4 regions of the Allorhizobium sp. Av2 genome follow, and region 4 is predicted to be linked to each of the others. Evidence: riboswitches for the same ligand, from Rfam matches in the RefSeq annotation. Region 4 holds a riboswitch; each other region holds the start of a gene.
The links. A riboswitch is a leader RNA that binds a small molecule or an ion and turns the genes downstream of it on or off. The one in region 4 is predicted to bind cobalamin.

Region 1 (7,928 bases), on a different replicon from region 4:
TTGGACACGGAATATTCGCCCCAAGTTGATGAGGTCAACGAACATATCGTCCATGGTCGGCTTGGCCTTGGCCATGATATGAATGCAGCTTTCCGTCAGTTCATAGACCTTGATGCCCAATGGGCTGAGCGTATCCGGTGTCACCTCGCCGCCGACCTTCATGCCATAATTCCAGCCAGCGAAATAGAAATCCGCATTGGCATTGAGCAGGACTTCCTTGCTCGGATATTTCGGCGATAGTTCCGGCAATTGGCTGACGCCGTCGCGCAATTTTTCGTCCAGCGTCTTCCAGCCGGAGACCCCGGTATAGCCGACCATATGGTCCTGTAATTTCAGCGCCAGCATCATTTCGGTCAGGTTGACGTCATTGGAAACGGCGCGTTGCGGGGCTGTATCAAAGGTAACCTCACGGTTACAGCTCTTGACGGTCACGGGTTCCGCTGCGGCTGCGGTGAGATTGACTGCTGCAAGAAAGGTTGAGAGCACGAAAGTGAGAAGTACGTTTTTCATAAATGGTCCAATGGGTTGCGGATCAGGCACTGAGCGCGAAGGAAAAATTGCGGGTTGCGCCGCCATCCAGGCTGTGGACATGGGTTTGAACGGTGAAGGCTGCGGACAGATGGTCTGCGGTCAGGACATCGTGCGGACAGCCCTCGGCAATCATCTGTCCGTCCTTCAGGATAATTGCTCTCGTGGCAAAGCCTGCGGCAAGATTGATGTCATGCAGCGTGGTCACGATGGTGATGCCGAGACCACGCAGCAGATCGAGAATTTCCAACTGGTTGCGAATATCGAGATGGTTGGATGGCTCATCCAGAATGAGCAATTGCGGGTCTTGCGCCAGCGCCCTTGCGACGAGAACGCGTTGCTTTTCGCCGCCTGACAAAGTCGCAAAATCACGTCGCGCCAGATCGGTGACATGGAGGTGATCCATGGCATGCAGCGCTCTGGCTTTGTCGTCTCCGGTACCCTGCGACCTTTTCCATGCGCTTTTCTGCCAGGGAATTCGGCCCATCATGACGATATCTTCGACGGTAAAAGGGAAATCTGCCGGCATTTCCTGGACTACGACTGCGATCCGGCGGGCAACCGTCCGCGGATCGATTGTCCATAGATCCTGCCCGTCGAGCAGCACCCTGCCCTCACTGGGGCGCACGGCACGATAAAGGCAGCGCAGCAGCGATGTCTTGCCAGCTCCATTCGGGCCGATAATGGCCAGACGCTCACCAGCGGCAAGCGTAAAATCTACGTTTTTTATCAGAGATCGCGCGCCCGTTGGCCCATAGCTGAGCCCCCTCACCTCAAGCGAGGCACCATGACCATCACAGCTCATGCAGGAGCCTGCATCGGTAGACCGGACATCAGGCGTGCCGCGCCTCGGGCCGGATCGTCTGAACAAGGAAAGGATGGCCACGCCTCTCGGCGGACCTGAAGTCTTATCGCTGCCATCGGAACACCCCGTCCGTTGCGGTTGAACATCTAAATGGCAGGTCTCCTGGCTTGCGGGTCGCTGTTGGCCTGCGCCTTCCCGGCTTATCGCCAGTGGCATCGTGCAGGCCCACTCGCCGCTTACAGTTGCGGGGGCAGCCACGGTTTCGGTCCCTGTTGGGTAAGCCTCACCGTATTCCCTTTTCAGCCGCAGCCTTCTTTGCAAAGCCACAGCACCATTTGGATCTATCACTGACATGGGTTGCGGTTCCGCACAAGTCCGTTTTCAAACTATATCGATATCATGGTTTTGTTATAACGTTACATAAAGAACGTCAAGCTAAATACCTTGGATTTGTCCGGTCGGCTTGGTGCCACGCCGAACAAATCCGGGAAAGCTTTAAGGAGGCAGACCGTTGAAAGTGACCCTGGATACGGGTTCTTACTTACGGCCACCCATTTCAACGATTGGCGGTTCGGCGTCGGTAGGCAAGGGGCTTTGATAGGGCTGGCCCTTACGACGGGCGACGAGATCGGCAAGAGCAGCTTCGCGTAATTGTTCGCTTTCAAAGGCGGCGCGGCCCGTGGCGGCCATGACCTTTGCCGCCGCGATCATGCCCTTGTGCGCCAGCGGACTTTTCCCCTGCGTCACCAATTGCCAGGTATGGAACGGTGTGCCGATGGCGCAGGTTGGCCCATCGGCCTGGACGGTTGGCACCACCCAGCTGACATCGCCGACATCGGTTGACCCTGTCAGCAGCGGCGTGCGGTCATGGGCGGGCAGAATGAAATCGGCAAGCGGGATATCGCGTTCCGGCAGCCCCTCGAAACGCCAGGGCGCCGACTTTTCTTCCGGCGTCAACACGGCGCGGATCGTTTCGGCAAAAGCTCGGTCCGCCGCATCAAAAGGTGGTGGGCCGAGTTCTTCCCAGGCCTCCTGCATGGCCGCCATCAGCGGACCATTGGTCAGCACGTTGGAAACGGCGCTGATCACCTGTGTTTCCAGCCGGGTCTCGGTCATCAATGCCGCGCCCTCGCCAATTTTCTTGACCCGCTCCACAAGGGTCTTCATGCCTTGCAGTTCCGGGGCGCGGATCAGATAGCGAACCTTGGCATAGGCCTGTACGACATTTGGCGAAATACCACCCGCATCGAGAATGGCGGCGTGTACGCGGCAATCGGATGGCATGTGTTCGCGCATATAATTGACGCCGACGCTCATCAGTTCCACCGCGTCGAGAGCGCTGCGCCCCAGATCGGGGTTTGATCCGGCATGGGCCGCCCTTCCCCGGAAAGTGAAATCGACACGGGAATTTGCAAGCGAGGTGGTGCGCTGTACGCCAGCGAAGGAATTCGGGTGCCAACTGATGGCGATATCGACGCCTTCGAACGCCCCTGCCCTGACCATAAAGGCCTTGGCGGCTCCGCCCTCTTCGGCTGGGCAACCATAATAGCGCACCCGACCGGGCAAGCCTTTTTCTTTCAACCAGTCTTTCAGGGCAGCGGCGGCCAAGAGAGCTGCGGAGCCGAGCAGGTTGTGGCCGCAGCCATGGCCGTTACCACCTGCGGCAATTGGCTTATGTTCAGCGACGCCCGCTTCCTGGCTGAGCCCGGACAGGGCATCATATTCGCCCAGAAACGCAATGATGGGACCGCCCTCCCCTGCTTCGCCCATCACGGCTGTTGGGATTCCGGCCAATTTTTCGCTGACGCGAAATCCCTCCGCCTTCAGCATGGCGACATGCTCTGCGACGGACGATTCTTCCATGTAGCAGGTTTCCGGCATGCCCCAGATCCGGTCGCTCAAGGCGATAAAGTCAGGCGTCTTGGTATCGATGATCGACCAAAGTGAGGCGGATGAATTGGGGGAAACGGTCATGGGGTACCTTTGACAATAAACACCCGCCAACCATAAAAGCTTGGCGCTCAGCAGCAAGCTTTTATCCGCTGTTTTACCAGGCAAGTCGATTTTGTGATGGAAAGTTAGTCATTCGGAAGGCCTACTCTTCTGCTTCAGGAGAGCGGTTCTGTGCGTGTGTCTGCCGCGCGGGCCTTGGCTGCCTGAAGAATATCGCGGGTTTCGCGCGCCTTGGCAGCAGCTTCGGAAAGCGCCCGGTTTGGAACCGCGCCGGGATCTTCCTGTCCGTCGCTAAGGTGGCTTTCCTGTTCGAGACTACGGATCAGATCCTTGAAGGCCTCAGGTCCTTGCAGGCTTGCCGTCAGAAGTGAAATCAGCAATTCGCGGTGGGCGTTGATACGCCCCCGCATGGTTTCCGGCGTTGAGTCCGTCATGAATGCAGGCTCCGAGCCAGCTTGGTCCGCGCCGGGATACGGCGATGAGTGACGGCATTATAAAGGGCGGCATATTGTTCGGCGCTGCGCTCCCAACTGTAATGTGCCCGCATGGCCTGAAGCTGCAACCGCCGCCAATGGCGGGGTACGGCATAGGCGTCCAACGCCCGACGAAGCGCGTGGCGCAGACCGTCGGTGGTGATCTGGTCAAACTGGAAACCGGTTGCCGCCTTGGCAGACATTGCTGCGTCATTGGCATCGATAATGGTTTCTGCCAGCCCACCAGTACGTGACACCACCGGCACACAGCCATAGCGCAGAGCATAAAGCTGGGTCAGGCCGCAGGGTTCGAAACGCGAGGGCTGAATGATGGAATCGGCACCACCGTGAATGCGATGCGCGGTTTCCTCATCATAGCCGATCTTGACGGCCATGCGGCCAGGAAAACGCTGTGCAGTCTCGATCAGCGCCTGTTCCAGCGCGCGATCCCCCTGCCCGAGCACGATCAGCTTACCGCCGCCATCGATGATCTCGCTGGCGGCTTCCGCCAGCATATCCATGCCTTTTTGCCATGTGATACGGGTAATGGCGGCAAACAGCGGACCGTCATCGTTGTCGAGGCCAAACTGGTTTTGCAAATCCACCTTATTCAACCGCTTGAGGCCGATGGTTTTCTGGTCAAAGCGGGAGAACAGATGCGGATCGGTGGCCGGGTTCCAGATTTCCGGATCGATCCCATTGACGATACCGCGCAGCTTGTCCTTGCGCTGCTTGAGAACGCCTTCAAGGCCCATGCCAAAGCGCGGCGAAAGGATTTCCCGGGCATAGGTCGGGCTGACGGCGGTGATCATGCTTGACGTCATCAGACCACCCTTCAGATAGCTGATATCGCCATAATACTCCATGCAGTCCGTTGACATCACGCTTGGCGGCAGTCCAATCGAGGGCAGCAGGGCGGCGTTGAACTGGCCCTGGAATGCGAGATTGTGAATGGTCAAAACCACAGGCGTCGTGCAATCCATGTGCCGCAGGTAGACGGAGGTGAGAGCGGTTTGCCAGTCATGGGTGTGAACGACATCGGGAACCCAGCCTGGCAGGCTACCGGCTGCAATTTCGGCTGCTGCCAGAGACAGGACCGCAAATCGCTTCCAATTGTCATGATGGTCAAGGCAGTTCTCGTCCACATAAGGGCCACCCGGCCGGTCGAACAATTGCGGCGCATCGAGTATGAAAAGGTCGAGGCCGTGGATGCTGGCGGCGTAAAGCGCTGCGGATTCGCCAAGGAGATCTTCGAACACCAAAAGCGGCGGCTGGTCCCGGATCAATCTGCGGACATTGCTATAGCCTGGAATCAACGTCCGCGTGGCTACACCAAAATTGGCGAGCGCCTTTGGCAGAGCGCCCGTGACATCGCCGAGACCGCCAGTTTTGACGAGTGGAAAAATTTCCGAGGTGACGGAGAGCGAACGCAGACTCTGATCGATGACATTGCCTTTCTGCATGCGTTGCGGAAGGCAGCGGATTCCAGCCGCAGCGATCGCCGTGTCCTGTCGGTCTGAAAAAACAGGTGCCATCAGATTATCTTTCGCTTGCGTTTCGTCGCTGCGGCAGGTTTTGGATCTTGCGGCACATCGGCCATCTCAGCTTCTGGGCTCTGTCTGGTCTTGGCGGCCAGCGTTTTGGTCGTTGGAGCCTTGGCAGTCTGCGTTTTGGCGGCCTGGCTCGCGCGCTTGAGCGCGCCTGCCTTGGCCTTTTGCGCGGATTGCGAAAGGTCGTGAAATTCGCGATGGGCCTGTTGCCAATGGACGTCGTCTTTCCCGTGCGGCTTGCCCTCTTCTTCCCAAAGGCTATAGGCTCGCTTTTCGATCCACTCTTTGTCGGATGGCTTCATCGTCTATCTCCCATTGACCACCCCTCTAACGTGAAATCGGCCGTTTCTGTTCCCCAAATAGCGGTCGTTTAGTGAAATTTTCATCGCTGACTTGCGGATAGGCAGAACGCAATAATCGCACCGTCGCTCAACACCCTTGGCAGATAAGGATCTATCGCTTTTTCAGGAACAATAACCCTTGCCCATCTGTTTTCGACCCGAGCGTCAAACGCGAAGAGAAGACAGTGGGTCAAAGGAGAAGACAATGGAATTGATTGGCACCTTGGTACATCCTGAAAAGGGCGGACGGTCCGGATATAATGTCGAATTCGTTTCCGACAGTGGTGATGTGGTGTCCGTACAGCTGAAACAAAGCGAGGACCGGCCTCTGACGCGCGAAAATGCGCCGGAAGCAGCCAGGTCGTTGCTGGAGGAAATCAGCACGAAAGAAGTTGTTGAGGGAGGTACACGCCTCGCCGACCAAGCCCGCCGGGAGGAGGGTGACCGCGATCTCAACGATGCGCTGGAAGATACTTTTCCGGCCAGTGACCCTGTTTCAATGGCAACGACCAGCACGATCGGTGGCACTGGAAATAACGACAACTGATTATCGCATGATGGTGCTCGGCCAAAAGTTGACAGGTTGACATCTGTAAACGCCGACCGGGTCTTGTGCGGGCAAAAGTATGCGTGTCACTCGCGGGTTAACAAAAAGAAGAATGGCCTGTCGAAATCACGATGCTCCATCAATCCGAGACAGCGGCGGTCATCGATACGGCGAAAATGGTCAATGATCGGCTTTTCGTCATAGATCATCGCTGCGCTGACAGTGCCGCCCAGTGCGACAGGCCTTAATCTTGCTTTTGGCCGGCCGGAGGCAAAAAACCGTCCCAGATTACGAACTACTGTTCTTCCCACCGCGTTATTGAACAGCCTGGGTGACGCAAGCAAAAGCCGCAGCGGAATGAAGAACGGGTTTAACGGATAAAAACCGAAGCTGTCGCGCATAATCAGCGGATGACCTTCGTCTGCGGAGACAAAATTCTTGCCGTGCCAACCGAAAGGCGGCATCAGGCCATCTATCGGATGATTTGTCGCTAACTCCTGCCCGACCCACATGCCGATCATGTCATCGACTTCAAGGGCTGGTAGTTGGAGAAACCTAGCAATTGCTTCTTCGCCCGTTGTGCCATGCTGTTGCCATTGGATCAGCCAGTCCGTATCTGCAAAAACCTGTGTTGTCACGGCAATGTGTTCCCGCTCTCTAGAGTTTCCGGTCCGGCGCATTGCATGACGTTTTCCCTTGCCTCATGAGGCTCCTCTCCGGGTGACGGTTCTGGACTGTTTGCTTGTTGCGCTTTCTATGCGGCAATTATGCGTTGCTGCTATCAACATCACTTCACGGCATTTGTTCCTTTTGGGACCGTCACGCTGCGTTGAACTTGGGTGAGGTATTGTGTTTGCGACTATTTCAAGCGTTTGATCCCTTTGATCCGTCTTCAGAAAACGAGCCGGATGTAAGGCCGGATTTGTTTGAAACGCTGAAAAGTGATGGCAGATGTGCATCAGTGGGGTTTGCATCGTCGATATGAATGGCCTACTCCCTAACGCTTGAAATAGTTAACATATGACAATTGCCAAGAGGCGCCATAGCCGTCGCGTTGTCAGTGAAGAATGGATGAGCGGCGATCATGACGCGGTTTTTACCCGATAAATTCACCCTGATGCTTGTGTGTACAGTGGCTCTGGCTTCAGTCTTGCCGATCAGCGGCCAGCCGGCGGTTTATTTCGGCTGGGCAACGAAAGTTGCGATTGCGGCGCTGTTTTTTCTGCATGGCGCGCGTCTGTCGCGGGATGTCGTGGTTGCAGGCATGTTGCATTGGCGACTGCATCTGTCGATCCTGGCCATGACCTTTGTGATCTTTCCCTTGCTTGGCTTAGGGCTTGGCTTCTTGGTGCAGGGTTTTCTGCCAACCTCGCTTTATCTTGGCATTCTTTACATTTGTGTCCTGCCATCGACTGTCCAATCGTCTATCGCTTTTACCTCCATGGCAGGGGGCAATGTGCCGGCGGCGATCTGTTCAGCCTCGGCCTCTAATATTTTCGGGATGATCCTCACCCCTCTGCTCTGCGGGCTGCTGCTATCTGCCGGTGGCCATGGCGGGATTTCGCTTGACGCTGTCTTGCAAATTTTCGTGCAATTGTTGCTCCCGTTTTTGGTTGGCCAGGTTTTGCAACCTTTTATCGGCAATTGGGTCAGGGCGCGCAAATCCTTGCTGTCGCCAATTGATCGTGGCTCGATTCTGATGGTGGTCTATGCGGCCTTTAGCGAGGCGGT
Region 2 (7,928 bases), on a different replicon from region 4:
AGATACGGACCTTAGAGACCTCGTTTTATTAACTAAGTCGCTGATTTATATTCTTTTGGGGCATGGCCCATAATATTGGCAAGTCATCCAGCATGATTGGGCTGTGCGACAGAAGCGGCAAGCATCTGTCGCAAAGACTGCCACTCTGTCGCGACGGTCTGTTCAGATTCAGGCCGTTCTGTAGCGTTCCAGCCAGTGAGCATATGGTGCGGGAAGTGTCCAGGACGGCTTGTCGATACCTAGCTCAAGCGCTGCTTGATAAGGCCAATGGCTGTTGGCAAGCAGCGGGCGGCCAAGCGACACCATATCTACAAAATCGTCTGCGATCAGTGCATTGGCCTGCTTTGGCTCGCTGATGAACCAACTCGTGGTGGCGGGAAGTCCAACCTCACGCCGTACCCGTTGGGCGATCGGCCCCATGAACGCAGGCCCCCAGGGAATATTCGCGGTCGGCGTCGAGAATCCAACGCTGACATCAATAATGTCGAGGCCGCCAGCTTTGAAGCGGCGTACCATTTCGATCCCCTCTTCCAGGTCGTTCGAGCCGTCGAATTCGGTCACGCCAAAGCGAGCGGCAAGCGGCAAATGTTCGGGCCAGACATCGCGAACAGCAGCCAGCGTTTCGAGCAAAAATCTGGCTCGCCCGTCAAAGTCACCACCATAATTGTCTGTGCGCTTATTAGACCAGGTCGAAAAGAAGCTTTGCCCGAGATAGCCATGAGCAAAGTGAAGCTCAAGCCATTCAAAGCCGGCTGCCAGCGCCCGCTTCGCCGCAGCGACAAAGTCGGCCTTGATACGTTCGATATCTGCAAGGGTCATGGCCTGTGGCACCTTGCCAAGATTTGCTCCGAACGCAATGGCGGATGGCGCCAACGTTTCCCAGCCACGCGGATCAGACCCGGAAATATGGTCGTCTCCCTCCCATGGACGATTGGCGCTCGCTTTGCGGCCTGCGTGTCCGATCTGAATCCCAGGAACGGCACCTGCTGCCTTCATCAAATGCACCGCTTTTTTCCAAGGCTCAATCTGCTCATCGCTCCAGATGCCTGCGCATCCGGGGGTGATACGGCCTTCCGGCGATACCGCTGTCGCCTCTGCAACCACCAAGCCTGCCCCGCCGCGCGCGAGCCCAGCCAGATGGACGTGATGCCAGTCATTGATCGTGCCGTCCTCGGCCGAATACTGGCACATTGGCGATACCGCAATGCGATTTCGCAGTGTTATGCCTTTGAGTGTGAAAGGGGTAAATAAGGATGACATGGAGACTCCAATTGATCGTTATAAATACACATATAGATCTTCGATAGTTCGATTACAATCGAACTTTGCAACAAGACCCTGTGATGCTAGAATGAATCATGCGCGCCATCCCACATCCCGCTTTGAAAGACGTTACTCTCACCCAGGTGCTCTACGCCCTCAGCGACCCTGTACGGCTGGGCGTCGTGCGTCAGCTTTCAAATGAAGGACAGGCCACATGCTCTGCACTGGATGGAGGGCGGCCGAAGTCCAGCATGTCCCACCACTTTAAAGTCTTGAGAGAGGGCGGGCTGGTTTTTACCCGCACAGATGGACCAACGCACTTGAATGAGCTGCGCCGTGAAGAAATCGATGAGCGATTTCCGGGTCTATTGGACGCTGTCCTGGCTGTATCAGACGAGCCGGGCTGACGGCACCGCACGGTGATCCCGTGGTGGTTGATAGCAGCCCGGCTCGTTTGTAATTCGAAGGCCAAATGGCTTTAGATCCGGCGACCAACGTCAAATGGGAAATGCCGTCAAAGCCCTTCTGCATTCATCTGCACGCAATACCGTAAATGTTTGTTCGATATCTCGGGTGCAGCCTTGAGGGAATCGAACCTACGACCCCATGGTTGATATTCGAGGGAAGGCGTAAAATATCAGGCTGTCTTGAGGCTTAAAAATCCCAGTCCTCGTCCTCAGTCGCAACTGCCTTGCCGATGACATAGGACGAGCCCGAACCGGAAAAGAAATCATGATTCTCATCGGCATTCGGCGAGAGTGCCGACAGGATCGCCGGATTGACCTTGCAGGCCTCCGGCGGAAACAGAGCCTCGTAGCCAAGGTTCATCAGCGCCTTGTTCGCGTTGTAATGCAGAAATTTCTTGACGTCCTCTGTCAGTCCGACACCGTCATAGAGCGCCTCTGTGTATTTGGCCTCGTTGTCGTAGAGTTCGAGCAGCAGATCGAAGGCGAAGTCCTTGATTTCCTGCCGCTGCTCCTCGTTTAAGGGCTCGAGACTACGCTGAAACTTGTAGCCGATGTAATAGCCATGCACAGCCTCGTCGCGGATGATGAGACGGATCATGTCGGCCGTGTTGGTGAGCCTGGCGCGGCTCGACCAGAACATCGGCAGATAGAAGCCGGAGTAAAATAGGAAGCTTTCCAGGAACACACTGGCGATCTTGCGTTTCAGCGGGTCAGGATTGCGGTAGTGTTCGAGGATCAGCGCCGACTTCTTCTGCAGAAACTCGTTTTCTTCAGACCAGCGATAGGCATCATCCACGTCGGACGTCGAACACAGGGTCGAAAAGATCGAAGAATAGGAACGGGCATGCACCGCTTCCATGAAGGAGATGTTCGAATAGACCGCCTCCTCATGCGGCGTGATGGAATCCTCCATCAGCGTTGGCGCACCGATACTCGTCTGTATGGTATCGAGCAGGGTCAGTCCCGTGAAGACGCGGATGGTCAACTGCTGTTCCTCCGGCTTCAACGCCGCCCAGGATGAGATGTCGTTTGACAACGGCACCTTCTCCGGCAGCCAGAAATTGCCGGTCAGCCTGTTCCAGGCCTCCAGGTCCTTGTCGTCGTCGATGCGGTTCCAGTTGATCGCTCGCACCGGCTTGGTTTGCGTCGGGGTGTTGGTCTTCATCTGTATGTTCATGTGATATCTCGATCTCACAGCGCGCAGGATACGCAGCCCTGCACTTGCGTGCCGGTCAGCGCCATCTGGCGAAGGCGAATATAATAGATGGTCTTGATGCCCTTCTTCCAGGCGTAGATCTGTGCCCGATTGATGTCGCGGGTCGTTGCGGTATCACGGAAGAAGAGCGTCAGCGAAAGACCCTGATCCACGTGCTGGGTGGCGGCCGCATAGGTGTCTATGATCTTCTCAGGTCCGATCTCATAGGCGTCCTGATAGTAATCAAGGTTATCATTGCTCATGAAGGTGGCCGGATAGTAGACGCGGCCGATCTTGCCTTCCTTGCGGATCTCGATCTTCGAGACAATCGGATGGATCGAGGAGGTCGAATGGTTGATGTAGGAGATCGACCCCGTCGGCGGCACGGCCTGAAGGTTCTGGTTATAAATGCCGGACGTCATCACCGCCTCTTTCAGCGCCAACCAGTCATCCTGTGTCGGGATCGCGATTCCGGCCGTTTCGAATAGTTGTGCGACGCGCCTGGTCGCTGGAAGCCATTCGGTTTGCGTATACTTGTCGAAATACTCGCCGGACGCATATTTCGAGTTCTCGAAGCCCTTGAAGCTCGTGCCGCGTTCGACGGCAATCCGGTTCGAGGCGCAGATGGCGTGATAGGTTACCGTGTAGAAATAAATGTTGGTGAAATCGATGCCCTCTTCCGATCCGTAGAAGATGCGCTCGCGTGCGAAATAGCCGTGCAGGTTCATCTGGCCAAGGCCGATGGCGTGGCTGTCGTCATTGCCTCTCTCGATAGAGGGAACAGAAGAGATATGGCTCATGTCGGACACGGCGGTCAGCGCCCGGATCGCGGTCTCTATGGTCCTGCCGAAGTCTGAGGAATCCATCACGGCTGCGATGTTCAAGGACCCGAGATTGCAGGAGATGTCCTTACCCATGGTCTTGTAGGACAGGTCGTCATTGTAAGTGCTGACGTCGCTCACCTGTAGGATTTCGGAGCAGAGATTGCTCATCGAAATGCGTCCGGCTATCGGGTTGGCGCGGTTCACAGTGTCCTCGAACATGATGTATGGATAGCCGCTCTCGAACTGGATTTCGGCGAGCACCTGGAAGAAATCACGTGCCTTGATCTTCTTCTTGCGAATGCGGCTGTCGGCGACCATCTCGCGATATTTTTCCGTGACCGAGATTTCGGAAAACGCGACGTCGTAGACACGCTCCACGTCGTAGGGTGAAAACAGGTACATATCCTCATTGTTTTTCGCCAATTCAAAGGTGATGTCGGGGACCACCACACCGAGCGACAGCGTCTTGATCCTGATCTTCTCGTCGGCGTTTTCACGCTTGGTATCGAGGAAGCGCATGATATCGGGATGATGGGCGTTCAGGTAGACAGCCCCTGCCCCCTGGCGCGCACCGAGCTGGTTGGCATAGGAAAAACTGTCCTCCAGCAACTTCATCACCGGGATGACGCCCGAGGACTGGTTCTCGATTTGCTTGATCGGTGCGCCAGCCTCGCGGATATTGGTCAGGGATAACGCTACGCCACCCCCACGCTTGGAAAGTTGCAGTGCCGAGTTGATACCACGGGCGATGCTTTCCATATTGTCTTCCATGCGCAGCAGGAAGCAGGATACCAGTTCGCCGCGTTGCTTCTTGCCGGCATTGAGAAATGTCGGCGTCGCCGGCTGGAAGCGGCCGGAGATAATCTCGTCGACTATGTCACGTGCCAAAGCCTCATTGCCCTGCGCCAACGTCAACGCCACCATGCAGATCCGGTCTTCGTAGCGCTCCAGATAGCGCTTTCCGTCGAAGGTCTTCAGTGTGTAGCTGGTGTAATATTTGAAGGCGCCGAGAAAGGTCGGGAAGCGAAACTTCTTCGCATAGGCATGATCGAAAAGATCGCGGACGAAGTTGAACGTATACTGATCCAACACCGCCTGCTCATAGTAGCCTTCGTCCACGAGGTAATCGAGCTTCTCCCGCAGATTATGGAAGAAGACAGTGTTCTGGTTGACGTGCTGCAAGAAATACTGCTTTGCCGCCAGAGCGTCCTTATCGAGTTGGATTTTACCATCCTCATCGTAGAGGTTTAGCATCGCGTTCAGCGCGTGATAATCCAGCGCCTGTTCGTCCGCCTTCAAAGGGCGCTCGAAAGTTGTGACGTCCAAAATCGTTCCATCCCATATTTGACATTGGCGACATCCTCGTCCGTGCCGAGCAATTCGAACCTGTAAAGGTACGGCACCCGACATTTCTGTGAGATCACGTCGCCCGCGAGACAGAACGTCTCGCCGAAATTACTATTGCCCGCGGCGATCACGCCCCGGAGATGAGAGCGGTTGTCCGCATCGTTGAGGAAGCGGATGACCTGTTTTGGAACGGCCCCTTTGCCATCGTCACCCGAATAGGTTGGCACGATCAGAACGTAAGGTTCAGTGATCGACGGATTGCCGCTCCGTGGGCTGACGGGGATACGTGACGCGCGCAAACCAAGCTTGCCGACAAAGCGATGGGTGTTTTCCGACGCACTGGAAAAATACACAATCAGCCCCATCGCCAGACACTCACGCCAGTGCGTTGATCATGTCGGGACGAAAACCCGCCCAATGCGTATCGCCAGCGATGACGACGGGAACCTGCCGATAGCCAAGACCTTGAACCTTGGCATAGGCGTCCTCATCGACGGAAATGTCGACGATACGGTAGTCGAGACCCTGGCGATCGAGCGCGCGGGTGGTTGCGTTGCACTGGACACAGGCAGGTTTGCTGTAAACGGTGATAGTCATCATATCCTCGTTGGGTTTTGATTTTTGGCCGCAGAAAGGCCTCCGAAGACGTCGTTGCCAACGCTCGTTTCTGGACATTGAGTGGGAGAATGACAGGAGCTCAGACGCTCTTCAGCGACCGTCTTCGTTTAAACGCCGGACCGTTACAGGAAAAATCACGCATGCCTTCACCCCGAAGTGTTTTGACGGATTGTCGGCAAGGAAACGCGGACAAGCGAAATCATATCGCTTGCCGTCACGCGACCTTCCGGGCACCCCGCCCGTGGACGTTTTCGTTTGAGGCAGGTCTCCTGGCTCGCGGGTCGTTGCATCCATCCTCGCCTTCCCGAAACATGATGTTTCAGTGGCTTTCACTGGACAAATGCTCGCCGCTTACAGTTGCGGGGGCAGCTTCGGCATTGCCCGACCATCTCTGGTCCGGCGCACCGCATTCCCGTCTTAGCTTTCGATTCATACGGAGAATCGAAAGAACCTCGAACACTATATATGGTATACGAGGTTGAGTTTTCGTCAACAACTATACCGCCTAACGGATAGCTCTCCCCAGGAAAAATGCAGTAGCTTTTCAACCGCACGACACGATCGTTGGCACTCATGGCCGAAGGACTCGATCTGCATGACCGTGCGCTTCAGTTGTTGCGCGATGCCGAAGAAATCGAACAGGTGGCGAAAGCCGAACGGGCGGATACCCTTCGCCTTTCGGATTGGGCCTATCGGACTTGGCCTATCAGACTGGGCCTTAATCCATTGGCTGACTGGAATGAGAGAGGATGCTACGGGCGGAGATCACACTCGAATTCATGAAACTTCGTACTTGCGCGCCAGACGTTTGATGCCTAAATTTGGATAATGTCTGATCATTCGTCTCAACGGTTGTCGCCGTCAAATATCCCAATGGATGCGCTGAGCGAAGTTCTACAAGACTTTCGCTTGAGTGGGGTCAATTATGGGCGTTGCGAACTGCGACATCCGTGGAGCATCGCCCTGCCGCAGCAACAGCTGCTTCGGTTCCACTTTGTCAGCCAAAGTCCATGCTGGATTCATACCGAAGCCCAAGGGTGGCAGGAATTGCACGATGGGGATCTGGTGCTACTGCCGCAAGGTATCGCACATCGATTGGCCAGTGCGCCGGATGTTGAGGGCGACTCGCTCAAAAGCTGTCAGATAAAAAGGTTGAGCAACAAGGTTTGCGAATTGGTGCGGGAAGGAACTGGGGCGACCAGCACTCTTTTCTGCGGTTCCATGGCGTTGAGCGCATATGCCCTTGATCCTTTGATCGCCTTGATGCCGCCAATCATCAAGGGCTGCGATGTCGCTGGCAATGACCCGGTTATTGGCCCCCTGCTGGCGGCTATGACCGCAGAGGCTTCACAGCCCCAGATGGGCAGCGCGACGATCCTGTCGCGTATGGCTGACTTGCTCGTCGCGCGGCTTATCCGCTGTTGGGTCAATTGCAGCGGAGCCGCAACCACCGGCTGGCTCGCCGCCATCCGCGACCCTCATCTTGGTCGTGTATTGGCAGCCATGCACCGCGATCCCGGCCATAACTGGACGCTTGAAAGCCTTGCCGGTGTCGCGGGCCAATCGCGCTCGATTTTTGCTGAACGCTTCAGCGCTATTTTAGGAGAAGGCGCGGCACGCTATCTCGCCCGCCTGCGCATGCAGCTTGCCCGTGAGTTATTGGGGCAAGGTGGCATGTCGGTTGCCGAGGTTGCATCTCGCCTGGGCTATGAATCCGAGGCCTCCTTTGCCCGCGCTTTCAAACGCATTACCACAGTCTCACCCGGCGTTGTGCGCCGCACAGTTTCCGGACGAACGGACATGGTTTTCGGATTTTAAGCTACATATAATCCCAAATCTTTCGTCTATGAAGTGCTTCCGGATTCAGGAGATACGTCAATGACGGACAGAACATCACAATTTAACAGCGCGGATATAGACCTCGATACCGCTGAGCCGGTTGCGTGGAGCCCTGCCACCTGGCTCGCCGTCCTTTCGATGGCGGCCACCAGTTTTGCGCTGGTGTCGGCTGAGTTCCTGCCAGCAGGCCTGCTGACGCCAATGGCACGTGATCTTGGGATCAGTGAGGGAACAGCCGGGCAGGTCGTGACTGCCACCGCTTTCGTGGGCGCCATCACAGCCCTGTTGAGCAATGTCCTGATCGGCAGATTGAACCGCAAGACAGTGCTGGTCGGCCTCAGTGCGTTGGCAATCGGCTCCAATATTCTTGCGGCG
Region 3 (7,928 bases), 460 kb from region 4:
ATGGCTGGAGTTGCGCGGCAGGCAAAGTCTCTGATATCCCCGAGGGTGAGGAGGCGGATTACCGCGCCTGCATGTTGGGTTTCCGCGATTATGTGAACAAGAACGGCTTCAAGAGTGTGGTGCTCGGCCTGTCCGGTGGCATTGATTCGGCGATTTGTGCGGCAATGGCCGTCGATGCGCTGGGGCATGAGCGGGTGCGCACCATCATGCTGCCCTATCGCTACACATCCGAGGAAAGCTTCAAGGATGCCGCCGATTGCGCCAAGGCGCTTGGCTGCCATTATGACATCGTGCCGATTTCAGAGCCGGTAGAGGGCTTTCTCTCCAGCCTTGCCGATATGTTCGAGGGAACGGAAAGCGGCATTACCGAGGAAAACCTGCAAAGCCGCACCCGTGGCACTATCCTGATGGCGGTGTCCAACAAGTTCGGCTCGATGGTGGTAACCACGGGCAATAAATCGGAAATGTCGGTGGGCTATGCGACGCTCTACGGCGACATGAACGGCGGCTTCAATCCGATCAAGGACCTCTACAAGATGCAGGTCTATGCGCTGTCGGCTTGGCGCAATGGCCATGTGCCAGTGGGTGCGCTTGGCCCGGCGGGTGAGGTCATTCCGGCCAACATCATCTCCAAGGCCCCATCTGCCGAACTGCGCCCCGACCAGAAGGACCAGGACAGCCTGCCGCCCTATCCGGTGCTGGATGACATCTTGGAATGCCTGGTGGAAAAGGAAATGTCGGTGGACGAGATTTTGGCGCGCGGCCATGACATCGCCACCGTGCATCGCATCGAACACCTGCTTTATCTGGCCGAATACAAGCGCCGCCAGTCGGCTCCGGGCGTGAAGATCACCAAGAAAAACTTTGGCCGGGATCGCCGTTATCCGATTACCAATCGGTTCCGGGATCGCTAGCGGCAATGCGCAGCTCTGTCGAGATTTACAATATTGAGACCCGCCAGAGCCGCATTGTCTGGCAGACGGAACGTTTGGTGGAAGCGCCGAACTGGTCGCGGGATGGCGCCTCCCTGATCCTGAATGATGACGGGTTGATGTATCGCCTGCCTCTGGTCGGGCAGCCGGTGCCGGAAAAGATCGACACCGGCTTTGCCACCCGCTGCAACAATGACCACGGCCTTTCGCCGGATGGTCAATGGCTGGCGATCTGCGACAAGGTGCAGCACGGCAAAACCTGCCTCTACATCCTGCCAGCCGAAGGTGGCAAGCCGATCCAGATCACCGAAAACCTGCCCTCCTACTGGCATGGCTGGTCGCCGGATGGCGGAAGGGTGTGTTATTGCGGTATCCGCGACCAGGTCTTCGACATCTATACGATTTCGGTTGACGGCAGCGACGAGCGCCGCCTGACCCATGGCGAAGGCCGCAATGATGGGCCGGACTGGTCGGCGGATGGCGCGTGGATCTATTTCAACTCCAGCCGCAGCGGCACGATGCAGATCTGGCGCATTCGCCCGGATGGTACGGACGTACAGCGTCTGACGTATGACGGGCAGGGCGACTGGTTTCCCCATCCCTGTCCTGATAACCGCAAGGTGGTGTTCATTTCCTATGACGCCGATGTCTTCGATCACCCGCGCGATCTCCATGTCCGCATGCGTCTGATGGACATGGACGGCGGCAATGTCGAAACCCTGTTTGAGCTGTTTGGTGGGCAGGGGACGATCAATGTGCCTAGCTGGTCGCCGGACGGCCAGGAATTCGCCTATGTGCGGTATTTTCCGGCGATCGCCTAAGCATTGCCGCAGTCTGACAGTACCAGCCCTTTGTCAGGTGCCTGCATGTTTGCGGGAGAATCGGGAATGCGGTGAAATTCCGCAACGTGCCCAACGCTGTGAGGTGGATGGCTGACGCAAAGGGAAGAAATTCCCGACCCACTGGTGAGACCGGGAAGGGTGCGTTAGCCAGATGAAACCCAGTCAGAAGACCGGCCTGACATGATAGACGCATCTGCGCGGACGGCAGGTGCGTTTTGCTTGATCGCGATTCGCAAGGGATCGCGTGGGGCGCATTGTTGGGGACCAAACGATGCAGGACTTAGTGAACGATGCTCTGGTGTCCGCCGGAGCCTTTTCTGACGAAGAACGCGCCGCCGTCTACCGGGCCATCATGACCCGCCGCGACGTGCGCGATGAATTTTTAGCCGACCCAATCGACGATGACACGCTCTGGCGCATCCTCACCGCCGCCCACCACGCCCCCTCTGTCGGCTTCATGCAACCATGGAATTTCATCCTGGTGCGCGACGCTGACCGCCGCCAAGCCGTCTGGCAGGCTTTTTCCAAGGCCAATGACGAGGCGGCTGCGCTGTTTGAAGGCGAAAAAGCCACGCTTTACCGCAATCTGAAGCTGGAAGGGATTCTCAAAGCCCCACTCGGCATCTGCGTCACCTGCGATCCAGACCGCGCAGGCCCCGTGGTGCTAGGGCGAACCCATAACCCCCGCATGGACAGCTATTCCACCGTCTGCGCCATCCAGAACCTCTGGCTCGCCGCCCGCGCAGAAGGCATTGGCGTCGGCTGGGTCAGCATTTTTCACGATGCTGATTTGCGCGCCATTCTCAATATTCCAGACCGGATTGAGATTGTGGGGTGGCTGTGCCTTGGCCACGTTGCGGAGCTGTATGATGAGCCGGAATTGCAGGTGAAGGGGTGGCGTAAGCGGCTAGCGTTGGAGGATTTGGTGTTTGAGGAGGGGTGGAAGGGTGCCGGATGACGTGCATTTTGTAATATCGAATGCGATGAGGATATAGTGATGAACGCCCCAAGAAAGTTTAAATGATCGCAAAACTTCTATGAATTTTGCATCCGAGATGCTCGTTTGATGGCTGTTGGCGGGCGCTTATAGACCTCCTGAAAAACTGCATTAAAGCGTCTGAGGCTTGTGAAGCCGGATTGTAGAGCGATGTCAGTGATCGGCAGGTCCGTTTCGGTGATGAGGCGTTTTGCGCGTTGCACGCGGGCTGTTTTAGCCACCTGAATAGGGCTTGCTCCAAGATGTTTCTGGAACAGGCGGGTAAGATGTCGTGCGCCAACTCCGACGTGCTCGGCAAGCATTTCTACTGTTGCTTCTCGTGCATCAAGGGCTCCTTCCTCTCTTATAAGTCTGGCGGCTCTTTCCACAATCGTCGCACTTCCTTTCCAGGCAGGACAAAATGGCGCTGTTTCCGGCCGACAGCGCAAACAGGGCCTATAGCCCGCCAGTTCAGCCGCCGTTGCACTTGGCAGGAATTCGACGTTGCAGCGATAGGGTAGGCGCACGGGGCACACGCAACGGCAATACACCCCTGTGGTTCGAACGCCGATGAAGAATCGTCCGTCGAAATCTGGGTTACGTGCCAGCCATGCTTGCTCGCATATGGAAATATCCAAACTCATGGCTGGATATTATAGCAGTCTGGATACTCATAAAAGGACGGAGTCCGATTCCGGCGAGTAAGGGGCGTGAGATCGGATAGGTTTGCCCTGTTGCATCACGACAGGATCTTTATATGCAGAAAACAGAATCCATGGGCCTTTCAGACTGGGCTCTCCTTTTGTTTCTATCCGTTCTGTGGGGCGGTTCTTTCTTCTTTTCAAAGGTTGCCCTTTCTGAACTGCCGCCGTTTACTGTCGTTTTTGCGCGTGTGGCAATTGCGGCCTTGGCTTTGTATGTCTATCTGCGGGTAACGCGACAGGCCATTCCAACAGCCACGAAAATCTGGGTGGCTTTCTTCGGTATGGGGTTGTTGAACAATTTGATTCCGTTCAGCCTTCTCTTTTGGGGGCAGACGCAGATTGCCAGCGGCCTTGCTTCGATCCTGAATGCAACGACGCCAATCTTTTCGATTGTTGTGGCGCATTTCCTGACCGAAGAAGAACGGCTGGCACCCAATAAGGTCGCAGGCATCCTCTTTGGCTTCATGGGTGTTCTGGTGCTGATGTCCGGCAATGGCCTGTCATCACACGAGCTTTCGTTGCTGGCCCTGTTTGCCTGCCTTGGGGCTGCTCTATCCTACGGGTTTGCAGGTGTCTTTGGCCGCCGGTTTCGGCGCATGGGAATTACGCCAACGACAAGTGCCTTTGGCCAGACGACGGCGACGACCCTTATGATGATACCAATCGTTGCCTTTGTGGACGCGCCTTGGCACTTGGCAGCGCCGAGCGGTGGCGTCATCGCAGCGCTTCTGGGCTTGGGGCTGCTGTCCACCGCGCTGGCCTATATTATCTTTTTTCATATTCTCGCCGTGGGCGGCGCGATTAACAGTTCTCTGGTGACCTTGCTCATTCCTGTGAGCGCCATCGTTTTGGGAAGCGTGTTTCTGGGGGAGGTCTTAGCATTCAACCATTTCGCTGGCATGGCTTTGATTTTTATGGGCCTGATATCGATAGACGGTCGTTTGTTTCGATTGTTCGACAAAAGGAACGATGGGAGCCGCCAATGAAGAATGTTCGCTACACGTTTATGAATAGCCCGATAGGCAGCCTTCTTTTGGCGGGTGATGGTCGCAGACTATCCCGTATTGGTTTTCCAAGCGGCAAGGGCTTCATCAAGCCTAAACCGGAATGGGTGTTGGATGACGCCGCTTTCGAAGGCACGAAAGATCAGTTGCGGGCGTATTTTAATGGGACAAGGCAGGAATTTGATCTGCCGCTCGATCTGGAAGGGACCGATTTTCAACGTGACGTGTGGCAAGAACTGATACGAATTCCGTTTGGCATGACAATCAGTTACGGCGAGTTGGCACGCCGCATAGGTCGTTTATCAGCGAGCCGCGCGGTTGGGGCTGCAAATGGAGCCAATCCACTCCCGATTGTCATTCCCTGTCATAGGGTGATTGGTTCGAACGGAAGTTTGACGGGTTTTGGTGGTGGTCTTGATACGAAAAAGTGGCTTTTGACGCTTGAGAGAGCTGCCGTAGGGATTGATGAGCCACGGCTGCTTTGATGGTCTTTTCTCAGAAATTCCATCACATCTATAAACAATGAAAGCCCTCCGCACCCACAAAGGTACAGAGGGCTTATCACATCAAACCGGACGTACCAAAATATGCTTCTTCTTACCCAATGACAGCTTGATCACCCCATCAGCCGTCACTTCACCAGTGCCAATGCTTGCGCGCTCATCTGACACGCTTTGATCATTGATCTTCACGGCTCCGCCCTGCACATGACGGCGGGCTTCGCCGTTGGAGGCGGCGAGGCCGGCTTTGACGATCAGGGCGAGAAGGCCGATGCCTGCCTCAAGCTCGGCGCTAGCGACCTCGATGGAGGGCAGGTTGTCGGCCAGTGCGCCTTCCTCGAAGGTTTTGCGGGCCGTCTCAGTTGCTTCTTCGGCGGCTGCGCGGCCATGCAGGATGGCGGTAATTTCGGTGGCGAGGATTTTCTTCACCTCGTTGATTTCCGCACCACCCAGCGCCGACAATCTGGCGATCTCGTCCATCGGCAGCGTTGTGTAGAGCTTCAGGAAGCGGCTGACGTCAGCATCTTCCGTGTTGCGCCAATATTGCCAGAAATCATAGGCCGACAGCAGGTCGGCATTCAGCCACACAGCGCCGGTGGCCGACTTGCCCATCTTGGCACCGGAGGATGTCGTCAACAGTGGCGAGGTCAGCGCGTAGAGCTGCGGTGTGCCCATGCGGTGGCCAAGGTCAATACCGTTGATGATATTACCCCATTGGTCAGAACCACCCATTTGCAGGCGGCAGCCGTAGCGCTTGTTCAGCTCGACATAATCGTAGGCCTGGAGAATCATGTAGTTGAATTCCAGGAAGGACAGCGACTGTTCGCGGTCGAGGCGGGTCTTGACGCTCTCGAACGACAACATGCGGTTGACCGAGAAATGGCGGCCCACATCGCGCAAGAATTCGAGATAGTTCAGCCCACGCAACCATTCGGCATTGTTGAGCATCAATGCGCCGCCCTTGGGGCCCTTGTCGTAATCGAGGTAATGCGCGAAGCAGCGCTTGATCGAGGCAATATTGTCCTCGATCTTGTCCACGGTCATCAATTGACGGGCTTCTTCCTTGAAGGACGGATCGCCCACCATGCCAGTGCCGCCACCCATCAGAGAAATCGGCTGATGGCCGGTTGCCTGAAACCAGTGCAACATCATGATCTGAATGAGCGAGCCAGCATGCAGTGACGATGCCGTGGGATCATAGCCGATATAGGCGGTCACGGTTTCCTTCGACAACAGATCATCAAGGCCGGTTTCATCGGAAATCTGATGAATAAACCCGCGCTCATGCATTGTACGGAGGAAATCGGACTTGAACTTGGACATGATCGTCACGCCTTCTGGTATCGGACTTTGCTCTTGTGAATTTGGAATTCGAGGCGGCTTTATCATTGTTTTTTGAAAAGTGCATCAATTTCAGCCATCAATACCGCTCTTTCTGATCGCCGGGAAAAGGAACATCGAGTCGTGACCAAAACGCTGCAAGCAATCGGCCTGATGAGTGGCACCTCCATGGACGGCATCGATGTTGCCCTGGTCACTACAGATGGCGAGGCGGTGGTGGAGCGTGGGCCGTTTCTGGCGGTGGCTTATGACGATGCGTTTCGCCAGCGACTGAAGCAGGGGCTGGAGGATGCCAAGGTGATCACCGACCGCCGCCAGCGCCCGGCAAGCTTGGCCGCGCTGGAGAGGGAGTTGACGCTGCGTCATGCAGATTCGGTCAAGACCTTCCTGATGCAGAATGGGCTTCGCGCCCGCGATATCGATGTCATCGGCTTTCATGGCCAGACGGTGTTGCACAGGCCGGATCAGGCTTTGACGGTGCAGCTTGGCGATGGCGCGTTGCTGGCCCGCGAAATCGGTATTGATGTCGTCTACGATATGCGGGCCAATGATATGGTGCATGGCGGGCAAGGCGCTCCGCTGGTGCCTGCCTATCATGCCGCCTTGGCTGGCGGGTTGGGGGCGGAACGCCTTCCGGCCTGCTTCGTCAATATCGGCGGCATTTCCAACCTGACCTATATCGGTGCCGACGGCGAAATCGCTGCCTTTGACAGTGGTCCCGGCAATACCCTGATCGACCAATGGGTTGAGGCCCACACTGGTCTTGCTTTTGATGCCGGAGGCGGGATTGCTGCCAAGGGCAGGGTGGTGAAGCCATTGGCGGACCGATATCTCGGCCATGGGTTTTTCACCTCCAATCTGCGCCGCTCACTGGATCGTAATGATTTCACCCCGCCCAAGCCCGGTGATATCAGCCTTGAAGATGGCGCGCGCACGCTGGCGCATGTGGCCGCGGCGTCGATTTTCGCCTCGGCCCGGCATTTGCCGCAACAGCCGAAAACCTATGTGATCTGCGGCGGTGGCCGGTTGAATGAGGTTGTCATGGCAGATTTGAGCGACATGGCGGCGCGGGAAGGGGCTGTGATCGTCAATGCCGATGATCTGGCGCTCGATGGCGATGCCATGGAGGCGGAGGCCTGGGCCTATCTGGCGGTGCGATCGCTAAAAGGCTTGCCACTGACCTTTCCTGGTACCACTGGCGTGCGCCAGGCGGTCTCGGGCGGGGTGCATCAAGTTCCGCTGGTCTGCGAGACGGAGCGGCTTTTGCTGACCCCATGGCGGGCGGGCGATGAGACATTGCTGGCCGATCTTCATTCGACCCCTGAAACCAGCCGCTTTGTCAGCACGGGAGCGCCATGGAGCCAGTCCTATTCGGCTGAGCGCATCGATGGCTGGATGGATGACTATGAGGCAAATGGTGTTGGTAAGCTCAAGCTGGTTGCCCGGGAGGATGGCCGCTTCATCGGGCGTGCCGGTTTCTCGTGGTCGAAAGACAGCGGGCATTACGAATTGGGCTATTCCATCTGCCATGATGAATGGGGCAAAGGCTTTGCAACGGAAATCGCTGATGGCTTGAAGCACTGGTTTTTTGAGCAAGGCATCGGTAACGCCTTCATCGCCTTCGCCCAT
Region 4 (7,928 bases):
AACAGTCCGAAGTTGATGTTCATCGGCTGGAAAGACTTTTTGCCGGGTTCGTCATTGGACACGATATGGCCACCGGTAATATGGTTGAGCAGCGCACCGAGCGCCGTTGTCACCGGCGGCGGGCTATGGGCTTCGCCCTTGCGCTCGGCAGCAGCAAAGCGACCGGCCAGAAGACCGATGGAGGCGCTCTCGACATAGCCTTCGCAGCCGGTGATCTGCCCGGCAAAACGCAGGCCCGGTCTGCTCTTTAGGGAAAGAGACGGATCAAGCAGCACTGGTGAATGGATATAGGTATTGCGGTGCAGGCCACCCAGCCGGGCGAATTCGGCGTTTTCCAGACCGGGGATCATCCGAAAAATCTCGGCCTGGGCGCCGTAGCGCAGCTTGGTCTGGAAGCCGACCATATTATAGAGCGTGCCCAACGCATTATCCTGGCGCAGCTGCACGACGGCATAGGCTTTCACGGTAGGGTTATGGGAATTGGTCAGCCCCATCGGCTTCATCGGTCCATGGCGCAGGGTTTCACGCCCGCGTTCTGCCATGACTTCGATGGGCAGGCAGCCGTCGAAATAGGGTGTGCCTTCCCATTCCTTGAAGCCGACTGCGTCACCGGCAATCAATGCATCGATGAAGGCGTTATACTGGGCCTCGTCCAGCGGGCAGTTGATGTAATCCTTACCCGTACCGCCCGGGCCAACCTTGTCATAGCGCGACTGATACCAGCAGATATCCATATTGATGCTGTCACGGTGGACGATGGGGGCGATGGCGTCGAAAAAGGCAAGCGCGTCCTCGCCGGTTTCAGCGCGGATGGCCTCGGCCAGTGCCGGTGATGTCAGCGGACCGCTGGCGATGATGCTGAGATCCCAATCGCGCGGCGGCAGGCCGGTGATTTCCTCGCGCACCACGGTTACGAGCGGGTGAGCTTGCAGCGCCTGCGTCACGGCCTCGGCAAAGCCGTCCCTGTCAACGGCAAGCGCGCCACCCGCCGGTACCTGATGACGGTCGGCGCAGGCCATGATCAACGAGCCGGCCAGCCGCATTTCCGCATGGATAACCCCGACCGCATTGGCGGTGGCATCGTCGGAGCGGAAGGAATTGGAGCAGACAAGCTCAGCAAGGCTATCGGTCTTATGGGCGTCGGTGCCGCGAAGGCCGCGCATCTCATGAAGAATGACCGGCACGCCCGCCTCAGCGATCTGCCATGCGGCTTCGGAGCCAGCCAGCCCGCCGCCAATGATGTGAATAGGGGAATAGGAGTTGTTGTCTGTCATGGCGGCTGCTTATCACGCCTTGCCGCCGCTTCCAATCTTGAACAGAGCAAATTGCACTTTGGAGATGCAAGCTTGGTTTGGAGAGTTAGAAATAGAAAACGGCGCCAAAAGCGCCGTTCGAACATTCAATTCAAATTTTAAAACCGGATCCGATTAACGGAACGAACGGTTGGCAATGTGACGGATGTCGTAACGGGTGATGCCGATATCGGACAGGGTCTGGTTCGACAGGCCGCCCAGTTCGGACAGAGTGCGGCGATAGCTAATCCAGTTTTTAGCAATGCGGATCGGGTTCATGACATTTCCTCGAGATCTTGTTTGCTGATCCGGCGGTCTCTCCCGCCTCAGCTGTTGACATGCTTATACATCGGGGAAAGCATTTGTGGCAGTGCAATAAATGGGCGACTGCTATGCGTTTGTGCAGATTCATGGCTATTTATTGTGCTTCGGCTAAGATTTGAGCTTGATCTTGGCGCGCTCAAAGCAGGCCTTTTCCGGGTGAAATTCTCACCATTGAGAGGGTGTGGAGTTGTCGACCTTCAGGCACAAGACGGTCCTATAATGGCTTTGTTTAAGAAGAAGCCAGCGCATATTTTCTTTTGCGCAACATTCCCTGCTTTGTGGTCAGCAAAAGGCGGCATAATTCGTCAAAACGCCCTCATTACGTCTATCTCCGTTGCGGACTTATGGCATAAGCTTGCGGCAAGCTCTGGCTTTGATGGTCCGTGCCATATCTTTGTGCGGAGTTTGACCTTGCTGCGGTATTTGCGCGTTTTTGCCTTTCTATCGATCTGCATGGCACTTGCCGGGTGCATGACCGGGCTGTTTCAATCAGCGCCGAAGAAGTTTTACTATGATATTCGCGCGGTCACCGTGCTGGCGGGTCCGAAAGTGCCGTTGGCCTTGGTGCAGGGCGTGGAGCGGCGACTGTCTTCTGCCGTTGCTGCCACGGTGCGCAGCGAGGTTCTGCCGCGGGTGATTCTGACGGTCAGGGTCGAGACGATGGCAAGTGGGCTGGGGCTGGACAAGCAGCACAATGAAGCCGAGATCAAAGTCAGCGCTGCCTCGGTTGAAACCGGTGATGTGGTCGCTCAGGGCGCGTTCAAGGTGCTGACCATTACCAATGATCAGACGCTTGGCCCTGAAAGCCTGGCGGAAGAAATTTCAGCCCGGATCCGCTCGCTGTTTTCCCTGACCGCGCCAAAACTATAGCGGGTACCAAGACACGAGAGAGCGATGGCTGATGGCTTGCAGATTGACTTCAAACCTCATTCTGCTAACCCTAGAGGCGGATGGTTTTCGGCCTGAAGAGATTGAGGCTGGAAAGCAAAAGGGAATGCGAAGGCGTGGACCCAGACAGGGCATGCCAAACGCAGCCGACCCCGCGACTGTAGAACAGCGAGGGTTTTCAATCCGGTTTTGAAGATCCTTGCATGGCGGGCCGCGTGGTGTGGCCGGTGCGGTGAGCGGATAGGCCGGAAAAGCCACTGGAGTGGCAAAGCGATCTGCCGGGGTTGGACGCCTCTTTATCTACGAATCGTCCGCCTTTTCGATTTTGCCGTGGACTCCGGGAAGGTGAGGAAAATCTGCGAACTGGTGCCGTGATGGTACCGGTTTGACGCTGTGAGCCAGGAGACCTGCCGTCCGTGACGGGCTTTACGCCCAATTGGGGGAGAGATCCCCGACGCCAGCACGGAGGTTGTCGTGGCGCAACAGATTGATCGCGGGCCTTTTAGGCTCCGCTTCACGGTCATTTGGCCGTTTTGTATTACGCCGCCTGCGCCCAATGGAGGCAGGTCATTATGACGCTCGTGTCATCACGCAGCATAGGTGCGGCCTTAGCGCTGCTTGTGCTGGCGGCGCTGGTTTTTGCGCTGCTGCCCTTTTCCCGTCATGCGCCCTCTGGCCCTTCTGAGCGGCCTGCTCAACAGCAATTCCAGGCGCCACCGGGTTCCAATTCCACCTTTGGCGGGGCGCTGTCGCAGCCAAGGCCGGATGTGCGGTCTTCTGCGCCATCCGCTACCGATGTGGCCCCATCCGCATGGCCGGGCTTTGTGCCGCGTTCCAGCGGGCTCTATACGCCGCCAACGGGTGGAAACTGACTCCATGGCAGACACAGTTTCGAAACGTGTCTTCGTTCTCGGAGGCGCGCGGTCCGGCAAGTCGCATTTTGCCGAACAACTTTGTGCAGAGACCGGCCTGGAGCGTCATTATCTCGCGACCGGGCGGGCCTGGGACGAGGAAATGCGCGCCCGGATCGACCAGCATCAGCAGGATCGTGGCGGCCTTTGGGTGACGCATGAAGAGCCCCTGGCGCTGGTGGACACGCTTAGGCATATCGATGCGCCAGGCCGGGTGGTGCTGGTCGATTGCCTGACGCTCTGGGTGACCAATCTGATGATGGAGGAGGGGCGCGACATGGCTGCTGAGGCGGCGGCCCTTGCGGATCTGCTGCCCCGGCTTTCCGCCTCCATCGTGCTTGTTTCCAATGAAGTCGGCCTTGGCATTGTGCCGGAAAACCGCATGGCGCGCCATTTCCGCGACCATGCCGGGCGGCTTCATCAATTGATCGCGGCAAGCGCTGACGAGGTTTATTTCGTCGCGGCTGGCCTGCCCCTGAAAATGAAAGGCTGAACAATGTTGCAACAGAAAATTCCCGTCACTGTGATCACCGGCTTTCTCGGCGCTGGTAAGACAACCATCATCCGCAATATGCTGATGAACGCGGGTGGTAAGAAAATCGCGTTGATCATTAACGAGTTTGGCGATCTGGGTGTGGATGGCGAAGTACTGAAAGGTTGCGGCGCCGAGACTTGCACCGAGGACGACATTATCGAACTGACGAATGGCTGCATCTGCTGCACCGTTGCCGATGATTTCGTGCCGACCATGCAAAAGCTGCTGGCACGGGATGTCTTGCCCGACCATATCGTCATCGAGACCTCCGGCCTTGCTTTGCCGCAGCCGCTGGTGGCCGCCTTCAACTGGCCTGACATCCGCACCCGCGTTACCGTGGATGGCGTTGTAACGGTGGTCGATAGTGCCGCTGTCGCCGCTGGCCGGTTTGCCGATGACCACGACCGGATCGATGCCCAGCGCGCCGCCGATGACAGTCTCGATCATGAAAGCCCGATCGAGGAGCTGTTCGAGGATCAGCTGACCTGCGCCGACATGATCGTTCTCAACAAGACTGATCTGCTCGATGCCGATGGCCTCGCCAAAGTGCGAACCGATGTGACCGCCCGGATGAGCCGCAAGCCGACCCTGATCGAGGCGAAGAATGGCGATGTGCCGGTTATGGTGCTGCTTGGCATCGGTGCCGGCTCGGAAGCCGATATCGACAATCGCAAATCCCATCACGAGCTGGAGCATGAGGCGCTGCATGCGAGCGGCGAGGCGCATGACCATCATCACGATCACGATGAATTTGACAGTTTTGTCGTCGATCTGCCGCAGGTGCGCGAGCCGGACCGCTTTGTCGATGGCTTGAAGACCGTGATCGAAGCGCATGACGTGCTGCGGCTGAAAGGCTTCGTGGATGTGCCGGGCAAGCCGATGCGGCTGGTGGTACAGGCGGTCGGCAACCGCATCGACCAATATTATGACCGGCCCTGGGCGTCGGGCGAGCAACGGACGACGCGACTGGTGGTGATTGGCCTGCATGATCTCGACCAATCGGCGATTGCCGATGCCATCCGGGCGGCAGCGTAAGCCATGCATCTTCTGCTTGCCCAGCAAGGCTCGATTAGCGACGGGGATGACGCGATAGACCTTGGCCAGACGCCAGGGGATATCCTGTTTCTGTCCGCCGCCGATACCGAGCTGTCCGCCATCGCGGCGGCGCTAGCGCGGCAAGCCGAGACCGCGACATGGCGGCTGGCCAGCCTGATGGCGCTGAAACATCCGATGTCGGTCGATACCTATATCGAGCGCACGGCCCGCCATGCGAAACTGATCGTGGTCAGGGCGCTGGGTGGGGCCAGCTATTTTCATTATGCGCTGGAAGCGCTGCACGCCTGCGCCCGCCGCCATGGGATAAAAATTGTCGTTCTGCCCGGCGACGACAAGCCGGATGCCGGGCTGGAGGCTTTTTCAAACCTGGATGCCTCGGATCTATCGGCGCTTTGGGCCTATCTGATTGAGGGCGGCGATAGCAATGCCAGTCACTTCGTCTCCTACGCGCAGGCGCTGCTGACCAATGCACCAAAACCGCAAGAGGCCTTGCCGTTGTTGAAGGCCGGGCTGTGGTGGCCGGGGCGAGGGACGATTGACGTTCAGGCATGGCAGGTGCTTGCAGGTGATGGGCCAATTGTCGCCCTTTGCTTTTACCGCGCCCTTGTCCAGAGCGGCGAGACCGCGCCGGTTGAGGCGATGATTGAGGCGCTGCAAGCGCAGGGCCTGCGGGCCTTGCCGGTGTTTGTCGCCAGTCTGAAGGATGCCGTTTGCGTTGAGACGCTGCGGATGATTTTTAACCAGGCCGCTCCAGATGTGGTGGTCAACACGACAGGTTTTGCCGTTTCCGTTCCGGGTGCCGATGCGCCCTCGACCGTGCTGGACGAACAGGGTGCGGTGGTCTTGCAGGCGCTGTTTTCCTCGTCGCCACGCTCCGTCTGGGACGCATCGATGCAAGGGCTGAGCGCCCGTGATCTCGCCATGAATGTTGCCCTGCCGGAGGTGGATGGGCGGGTGTTGACCCGCGCCGTTTCCTTCAAATCCGCTGCCCGCTACGATGCGCGGGTGGAAACCACCTTGGTCAGCCATGCGCCGGACCAAGGCCGCATGGCGTTCGTCGCCAGTCTGGCCGCCAATTGGGCGCGGCTGAGGCACACACCTGTGCCTGAACGGCAGGTCGCGCTGATCATGGCCAATTATCCCAATCGCGATGGACGCCTGGGCAATGGCGTCGGGCTGGATACGCCTGCCGCCAGCCTTGAAGTGTTGAAGGCCCTGAAGGCCGAAGGCTATGACACCGGCATCCTGCCCGCCAACTCGGATGCACTGATGGCGACATTGATGGCCGGTGTCACCAATGCGGCGGTGAAGGGCAGGGTGATCCGCGAGATCCTGCCGCTTGCCGATTACCAGCGGTTTTTCGCGAGGCTGCCTGACAAAATCAGGCAGGAGGTCAGTGACAGATGGGGGGAGCCGCAGGCCGATCCGTTTTTCGCTGGCGACGGTTTCGCGCTGCCGCTGCTGCGGTTTGGCAAGGTGATGGTCGGCATCCAGCCAGCGCGCGGCTATAATATCGATCCGAAGGACAGTTATCATTCGCCGGATCTGGTGCCGCCGCATGGCTATTTCGCCTTCTACGCATTTTTGCGCCAGACATTTGGCGTTCACGCGATCATCCATATGGGCAAGCACGGCAATCTGGAATGGTTGCCGGGCAAGGCGCTGGCGCTGAGTGAGAGCTGTTATCCCGAAGCGGTGCTGGGTCCGGTGCCGCATCTCTATCCCTTTATCGTAAACGATCCCGGCGAAGGCACGCAGGCCAAGCGCCGGACCAGCGCTGTCATTATCGACCATCTTACGCCGCCGCTGACCAGGGCGGAAAGCTACGGTCCGCTGAAGGATCTGGAAGCGCTGGTCGATGAATATTACCAGGCGATGGGCGGTGATCCGCGCCGGGTTACCCTGTTGAAAACCCAGATCCTCGATCTGGTCGCCGATATTGGTCTGGATGAGGATGCAGGCATTGCCGGGGGCGAGGCGGAGGAGGTCAAGCTGACCAAGCTCGACGCCTATCTCTGCGACCTCAAGGAAATGCAGATTCGCGATGGCCTGCATATTTTCGGGCAGGCACCGGAAGGCCGGTTGCTGACCGATCTGGTTGTGGCCTTGGCGCGGGTGCCGCGTGGACAAGGGCAGAGCCAAGGGGGCCAAGGCGGCGATGCCAGTCTGCACCGGGCGATTGCTGCGGATGCGCTTGGCGGATGGGCCGATTTCGACCCTCTGGACTGTGTGTTTTCCGATATCTGGGACGGGCCGCAACCCGACCTTCTGAGAAACGTCACACTAGCCCCTTGGCGCACCAAGGGCGATACGGTCGAGCGGATCGAATTGCTGGCCTCAGACATGGTGTCGGGCAGTCTTGCCTGTCCCGAAGACTGGCAAAACACAAGCGCTGTTCTGGATGAGGTTGAAGCCCGGCTGAAACCGAGCGTGATCAAATCCGGCCCAGCCGAAATTGCCGGACTGCTCAAAGGACTATCCGGTCGGTTCGTCGCTCCCGGCCCATCCGGTGCGCCGACGCGCGGGCGGCCGGATGTGCTGCCGACCGGCCGTAACTTCTACTCCGTCGATAGCCGCGCCGTGCCGACACCCGCCGCTTACCAACTTGGCCAAAAATCCGCCGAACTGCTGGTTGCCCGCTATGTGCAGGATCATGGCGAATGGCCAGTGTCCTTCGGTATCACTGCGTGGGGGACCAGCAATATGCGCACGGGCGGCGATGATATTGCCCAGGCGCTGGCGCTGATCGGCGTCAAGCCGCTTTGGGACAACGCCTCGCGCCGGGTGACGGGCTATGAGATCATTCCCCAGGCGATTTTAGGTCGCCCGCGTGTTGATGTGACGCTGCGGATCTCAGGGTTTTTCCGTGATGCTTTTCCTGAGCAGATCGCCCTGTTCGACAAGGCGGTGCGGGCAGTTGGC

Region 1: another riboswitch for cobalamin. It lies ahead of FS819_RS18265 (ABC transporter ATP-binding protein); the one in region 4 lies ahead of FS819_RS08550 (hypothetical protein).
Region 2: another riboswitch for cobalamin. It lies ahead of nrdH (glutaredoxin-like protein NrdH); the one in region 4 lies ahead of FS819_RS08550 (hypothetical protein).
Region 3: another riboswitch for cobalamin. It lies ahead of bluB (5,6-dimethylbenzimidazole synthase); the one in region 4 lies ahead of FS819_RS08550 (hypothetical protein).

What each region holds. Positions count from the first base shown of each region.
Region 1 covers NZ_CP192697.1:43,780-51,707, forward strand. The annotation lists gene FS819_RS18260 (ABC transporter substrate-binding protein) at 1-510, opposite strand, end outside; gene FS819_RS18265 (ABC transporter ATP-binding protein) at 533-1,333, opposite strand; cobalamin riboswitch at 1,469-1,684, opposite strand; gene FS819_RS18270 (amidohydrolase) at 1,871-3,307, opposite strand; gene FS819_RS18275 (hypothetical protein) at 3,442-3,720, opposite strand; gene glgA (glycogen synthase GlgA) at 3,717-5,192, opposite strand; gene FS819_RS18285 (DUF2934 domain-containing protein) at 5,294-5,611, opposite strand; gene FS819_RS18290 (hypothetical protein) at 5,856-6,197, shown strand; gene FS819_RS18295 (DUF4334 domain-containing protein) at 6,284-6,835, opposite strand; gene FS819_RS18300 (bile acid:sodium symporter family protein) at 7,282-7,928, shown strand, end outside.
Region 2 covers NZ_CP192698.1:324,682-332,609, forward strand. The annotation lists gene FS819_RS25180 (NADH:flavin oxidoreductase/NADH oxidase) at 169-1,260, opposite strand; gene FS819_RS25185 (ArsR/SmtB family transcription factor) at 1,359-1,670, shown strand; gene nrdF (class 1b ribonucleoside-diphosphate reductase subunit beta) at 1,918-2,907, opposite strand; gene nrdE (class 1b ribonucleoside-diphosphate reductase subunit alpha) at 2,922-5,003, opposite strand; gene nrdI (class Ib ribonucleoside-diphosphate reductase assembly flavoprotein NrdI) at 5,045-5,461, opposite strand; gene nrdH (glutaredoxin-like protein NrdH) at 5,472-5,693, opposite strand; cobalamin riboswitch at 5,957-6,184, opposite strand; partial or broken gene FS819_RS25210 (LysR family transcriptional regulator) at 6,255-6,395, shown strand; gene FS819_RS25215 (AraC family transcriptional regulator) at 6,543-7,532, shown strand; gene FS819_RS25220 (MFS transporter) at 7,593-7,928, shown strand, end outside.
Region 3 covers NZ_CP192696.1:1,318,518-1,326,445, forward strand. The annotation lists gene FS819_RS06385 (NAD+ synthase) at 1-914, shown strand, start outside; gene FS819_RS06390 (TolB family protein) at 920-1,753, shown strand; cobalamin riboswitch at 1,772-1,967, shown strand; gene bluB (5,6-dimethylbenzimidazole synthase) at 2,046-2,732, shown strand; gene FS819_RS06400 (bifunctional transcriptional activator/DNA repair enzyme AdaA) at 2,810-3,394, opposite strand; gene FS819_RS06405 (DMT family transporter) at 3,508-4,440, shown strand; gene FS819_RS06410 (methylated-DNA--[protein]-cysteine S-methyltransferase) at 4,437-4,943, shown strand; gene tyrS (tyrosine--tRNA ligase) at 5,025-6,281, opposite strand; partial or broken gene FS819_RS06420 (anhydro-N-acetylmuramic acid kinase) at 6,423-7,523, shown strand; gene FS819_RS06425 (GNAT family N-acetyltransferase) at 7,524-7,928, shown strand, end outside.
Region 4 covers NZ_CP192696.1:1,779,164-1,787,091, reverse strand. The annotation lists gene trmFO (methylenetetrahydrofolate--tRNA-(uracil(54)-C(5))-methyltransferase (FADH(2)-oxidizing) TrmFO) at 1-1,274, opposite strand, end outside; gene FS819_RS08560 (DUF1127 domain-containing protein) at 1,428-1,571, opposite strand; gene FS819_RS08555 (hypothetical protein) at 2,028-2,486, shown strand; cobalamin riboswitch at 2,551-2,933, shown strand; gene FS819_RS08550 (hypothetical protein) at 3,077-3,376, shown strand; gene cobU (bifunctional adenosylcobinamide kinase/adenosylcobinamide-phosphate guanylyltransferase) at 3,381-3,908, shown strand; gene cobW (cobalamin biosynthesis protein CobW) at 3,912-4,985, shown strand; gene cobN (cobaltochelatase subunit CobN) at 4,989-7,928, shown strand, end outside.